DNA from 2 places in the Psychrobacillus sp. FSL W7-1493 genome. Region 2 is predicted to be linked to the other one. Evidence: a T-box and tRNA genes for the amino acid it is inferred to sense, from the RefSeq annotation. Region 2 holds a T-box; the other holds one or more tRNA genes.
What was found. The T-box of region 2 lies ahead of alaS (alanine--tRNA ligase). A T-box ahead of a tRNA ligase gene usually reads a tRNA of that ligase, here a tRNA-Ala.
Positions count from the first base shown of each region.

Region 1: it has a tRNA-Ala gene. The T-box ahead of alaS (alanine--tRNA ligase) is inferred to sense a tRNA for this amino acid. The anticodon was not compared.

Region 1 is NZ_JBBOSB010000001.1:237,659-240,511, forward strand. Features, by position in the region: tRNA gene MKX96_RS01225 (tRNA-Asn) at 303-377, shown strand; tRNA gene MKX96_RS01230 (tRNA-Thr) at 385-457, shown strand; tRNA gene MKX96_RS01235 (tRNA-Val) at 566-641, shown strand; tRNA gene MKX96_RS01240 (tRNA-Tyr) at 669-752, shown strand; tRNA gene MKX96_RS01245 (tRNA-Gln) at 758-832, shown strand; tRNA gene MKX96_RS01250 (tRNA-Ala) at 851-923, shown strand; gene MKX96_RS01255 (GNAT family N-acetyltransferase) at 1,054-1,632, shown strand; gene rocF (arginase) at 1,703-2,605, shown strand; gene sigW (RNA polymerase sigma factor SigW) at 2,780-2,853, shown strand, end outside.
Region 2 is NZ_JBBOSB010000001.1:1,674,495-1,677,347, forward strand. Features, by position in the region: gene recD2 (SF1B family DNA helicase RecD2) at 1-1,246, shown strand, start outside; T-box leader at 1,285-1,500, shown strand; gene alaS (alanine--tRNA ligase) at 1,586-2,853, shown strand, end outside.

The sequences.
Region 1 (2,853 bases), 1.4 Mb from region 2:
AGCAATATTAAATTTCACTGTTCTATTAATAGCTTAAATTTTTGGCTATAAATAAGAATTAAAAAATAGATTAAAAAAACTCTAAATAAAAAATTCTTCTACGCATATTTCTAAATAAAAATGGACAATATAATATGGTGAAGCATCTTCTATGAAATAAAATATAGAGAATATCATTCAAAAAGATGGTAACTTCTATATGTTGGAACCTTGAATATTTCATTGGAAAAATACCTAAATTAAGCTTGAAATTTAAAGTATACTTGTTATAATTATATTTGTACTTTAAATAATAAGAACGTTCCGAAGTAGCTCAGTGGTAGAGCAATCGGCTGTTAACCGATTGGTCGTAGGTTCGAGTCCTACCTTCGGAGCCATTTTTATGCTTCCATAGCTCAGTAGGTAGAGTGCTTCCATGGTAAGGAAGAGGTCACCGGTTCAAATCCGGTTGGAAGCTTTTCTATTTTACATAAAAGTAGAGAATGTACATAAAAAAATGCTTGTTTTGAAGTAATACTTATGCTAAACTATTAATTGTCCGGTTTTTAAAGAGGATTACTGTTTTGGAGGATTAGCTCAGCTGGGAGAGCATCTGCCTTACAAGCAGAGGGTCGGCGGTTCGAGCCCGTCATCCTCCACCATAAAGTTTAAAGTTTTTATAATAGCCTGGAGGGGTAGCGAAGTGGCTAAACGCGGCGGACTGTAAATCCGCTCCTTAGGGTTCGGCGGTTCGAATCCGTCCCCCTCCACCAGTTTTTGGGGTATAGCCAAGCGGTAAGGCAACGGATTTTGATTCCGTCATGCCCTGGTTCGAATCCAGGTACCCCAGCCATTTTCTATTATCTATTATGGGGCCTTAGCTCAGCTGGGAGAGCGCCTGCCTTGCACGCAGGAGGTCAGCGGTTCGATCCCGCTAGGCTCCATTTTAATTCTAATGTGTGTATACTGTACTCTTTTCATTCAATTGAAAAGAGTTTTTTTGTATTTAGATATATAACAAAATAACTTCTACATTCCGATATAAATAGAAAAAGAGAAGAGGTTGTGAGAGAAATGGAAAGCTTAATCCTAGGGGATGTTACGTTAAGATTGTTAACGAAAAGCGATATACCGTTACTGTGGGAGCTGTATGAGCCTAGCGTATTTGAATATATGTTACATAGGGTAGAAAGTGAAGAACAGCTAGGAGATTGGCTGCAGGCAGGAATTGATCAAATGCAAGGTCAACAAACCGCAATTGTTTATGTAGTGGAACATACAGATACCAAGAAAATAATGGGTACGACTAGGATTTACGGGATAGATCAAGTTAACCGTGCTTGTGAAATTGGTTCTACTTTTTACGGGAAAGCTTTTCAGAGAACTCATGTAAATACGACCTGTAAGTTCTTGATGCTCCAGCATTGCTTTGAGGCGTTGGGGATGATTCGTGTGCAGTTTAAAACCGACGAGTTAAACTTACCGTCACAGCGAGCTATTGAAAGAATTGGGGGCATCAAGGAAGGTGTGTTAAGGAACGAACGTGTGAGATCCAACGGGACCGTCAGAAACGCGGTTTTATATTCGATTGTAAATGAAGAATGGGCAGAAGCAAAAAAATATCTTCAATTATTAATGAATAAATATACATGAAAATGCTGAGTTGAGCCAACTGCCTTTAAGGAATTACAATAAGTGTATGAACTAAAGGGGGTATAAAATAATGAATAAATTAAATCTAACAATTATAGGCGTTCCCATGGATCTTGGCCAAAATAGACGCGGGGTAGATATGGGACCAAGTGCAATTCGTTATGCTGGAGTAGTGGAACGCTTAACTGACCTTGGTCATACGGTGAAGGATGAAGGGGATATTTTAATCAGTCAGACTAGAAAAAAAGAATCATCTACTACCTTAAGAAATTTAGAGCAGGTGATTGAAGCTAATACAGCTCTTGCCAATAAAGTGCATGCGGTTGTAGAGGCAGGGGATTTCCCACTTGTCCTAGGTGGAGATCATAGTATAGCTATCGGTACATTAGCAGGTCTTTCTGATCATTATGAAAATCTAGGGGTTATCTGGTACGATGCTCATGCGGACTTAAACACTGCTGAAACTTCTCCATCGGGAAATATTCATGGTATGCCATTAGCCGTAAGCATAGGCTTAGGTCACAAGGATTTAGTGAACATACGTGAATTTGCACCGAAGATTAAACCCGAGAATATAGTTATAATTGGCGCCCGCTCTGTAGACCCGGGAGAGAGAGAACTGATTAGAGAAAAAGGTATTAAAGTTTTCTCCATGCATGAAATAGATAAGCTAGGAATGACCGAGGTTATGAATCAAACGATAACTTACTTCCTGGAACGTAAAGTGGACGGTGTGCATTTGTCTCTTGACTTAGATGGATTAGATCCGCTATATACACCTGGAGTGGGAACGCCGGTACCAGGAGGTATAAGCTATCGTGAAAGTCATTTAGCTATGGAAATGCTTTATTCCTCTCATTTAATTTCATCTGCTGAATTTGTAGAAGTAAATCCTATTCTCGATGAGAAAAATAAAACAGCTGATACTGCAGTAGCACTTATGGGCTCATTATTTGGAGAAAGCTTAATATAATAGTTTTATTAGTATTTTAGGAAAAGCAGGCTAATTGTCAGCTTTTTCTTTTTTTTAACAACACAACACAGGAAATATTTGATAAAATTAAAATAATATAAAAAAATGAAACCTGTTGAATCCTTCTTACGTATAGGTAGAGACAGCCGCATAGAGCGGAGGGGAAATCACACGATGGATGCGATAGTTAACAAAAGAATAAAACAAGTACTTAAAGGAGATAAAGACGCATTCGCGGAGATTGTCGA
Region 2 (2,853 bases):
TCTTGCTGCACCTACTGGTAGAGCAGCTAAGCGCTTAAGTGAATCTACAGAGCTGCCTGCAATGACCATTCATAGATTACTTGGTTTTAATGGCCAAGAGGACACCGATACAGAAGGTAAAGAAATTGAAGGAAGACTAGTTATTATTGATGAGACCTCTATGCTAGATACTTGGCTAGGTCATCAGCTTTTAAAAGCTATCCCTAAGGATGCTCAGGTTATTTTTGTTGGTGACCAAGACCAGCTCCCACCTGTTGGTCCAGGTCAGGTATTAAAGGACTTACTGGCATCTAAAAGAATTCCAACAGTCGAACTGGTGGATATTTATCGACAATCAGAGGGATCCTCCATTATAGAATTAGCACATGAAATGAAACAAGGAAGTGTACCTGCTACACTTACCGCTAAAACAAAAGATCGATCCTTTATCAAGGCAACTACTGAACAAATCCCTAAAGTAGTAGAACAAGTGTTAAAGGCGGCATTGTCTAAAGGTCAATCCATTCGAGAGATCCAAGTGCTAGCTCCTATGTATAGAGGGCCTGCTGGAATAGATGCGTTAAATAAAATGATTCAAGAGATGGTCAATCCGAATACCGATGGAACACGTAAGGAAATGACCTTTGGAGATACAATTTATCGAATAGGCGATAAAGTACTCCAGCTAGTAAATCAACCGGAAAGTAACGTTTTTAATGGTGATATGGGGGAAGTTGTTGCTATTTTTAGAGCCAATGAAACGGTTGAGAAGAAAGAGATGCTTGTTGTCTCTTTTGATGGCAATGAAGTTACGTATGAAAAGAATGACTTAAATCAAATTACTCTAGCGTATTGTTGCTCCGTTCATAAATCACAGGGGAGTGAGTTCCAAACAGTCATTATGCCTGTTACTAGAAGCTATATGAAAATGCTTAGACGTAACTTGCTTTACACTGGAATTACTCGCGCTAAAAATTTCTTAATTCTTTGTGGAGATCCAGAGGTATTTAAATTTGGCGTTGAACGAACAGATGACTTGCAGCGTTTAACTACATTGAAAGAACGTTTATCAGATGAAGAAAAAGAAGAAATAGAGACAAAATCTACATCATCTGTATCTGCAGAAAAAGGTCGTACTGAAGAGACATTGTCTGTTGAGGCTGATGAAGTGGACTCAACATATTTGTCAGCAGATAATTATCATTTAATCGATCCTCTTATAGGCATGAAGGGGATTACCCCATATGAGTTCTTAGATACAGATTGACATAGTACAAATTGTTAATTATAATCAAAATTGCATATAAAAACATGATGACGGAGAAAGTACTGTTGTTACCTGAAGAGAGAAGGGTTCCTTTGGCTGAAAGAATCCCCAGCGTATAACAATTAGGAAAGCTACTCCTGAGTGCAGCTAATACCTGCCGTAAATCTGCGTTAAGGATTCTTAAGAGACATAATAGGTTGTATTCTATTATGTAACTAGGGTGGTACCGCGAAATAATAGCTTTCGTCCCTTTTTGGGATGAAGGCTTTTTTTATTTTATTTTGCATAGCGTCAAATCTTTTGTTAAAGAGGAATAATTTTATTAGGAGGAAAGAAAAAATGAAACATTTAACTGGTGCACAAATTAGACAAATGTATTTAGACTTTTTTATAGAAAAAGGTCACTCACAGGAACCATCGGCGCCACTTGTACCGATTAATGACGCTTCACTTCTTTGGATCAATAGTGGAGTTGCTACGTTAAAAAAATATTTTGATGGACGTGTAATTCCAGAAAATCCAAGAATCACAAATGCACAAAAATCTATTCGTACAAATGATATTGAAAATGTAGGAAAGACAGCTAGACATCATACGTTCTTTGAAATGCTAGGTAACTTCTCAATCGGTGAATATTTTAAAAAAGAGGCAATTCATTGGGCTTGGGAGTTTTTGACTGATGAAAAGTGGATGGGCTTTGAACCTGAAAAGCTATCTATTACTATTCATCCAGAAGATGAAGAGGCATATGTTATTTGGAAGGATGAAATTGGTATTCCAGAAGAGCGTATTATTCGTTTAGAAGGAAACTTCTGGGATATTGGAGAAGGACCGAGTGGACCTAACTCAGAAATTTTCTATGACCGTGGTGAAACCTATGGTAATGATGTAAATGATCCAGAACTTTATCCAGGTGGAGAAAATGATCGATATTTAGAAATCTGGAACTTAGTTTTCTCTGAGTTTAACCATAATCCAGATCACACATATACACCATTACCAAAGCAAAACATCGATACTGGAATGGGCTTGGAGCGTATGGCTAGTGTTGTACAAAATGTTCCAACTAACTTTGATACAGACCTCTTCATGCCAATTATCGAGCAAACTGAAACAATTGCTGGTAAGAAGTATCGCCAAAACAAGGAAAATGACGTAGCTTTCAAAGTAATTGCTGACCATATTCGTACCGTTGCTTTTGCTATTGGAGATGGTGCTTTACCTTCCAATGAAGGACGTGGCTACGTACTGAGAAGACTTCTTCGTAGAGCTGTCCGTTTTGCAAAACAACTAGGTATCGATCAGCCATTTTTATTTGAGCTTGTACCTGTAGTAGGGGAAATCATGAAGGATTTCTATCCAGAAGTTACAGAGAAAAAAGACTTCATCATGCGTGTTATTAAAACAGAGGAAGAAAGATTCCATGAAACACTACATGACGGGCTTAGCATTTTAGAAAAAGTAATTGAGGAGCAGCGTTCAAAAGGTGAATCATTTATACCTGGAACAACTACTTTTACACTTTATGACACATACGGTTTCCCGATTGAGTTAACAGAGGAATATGCAGAAGAAGCAAATATGACAGTTGATCATGAGGGCTTTAA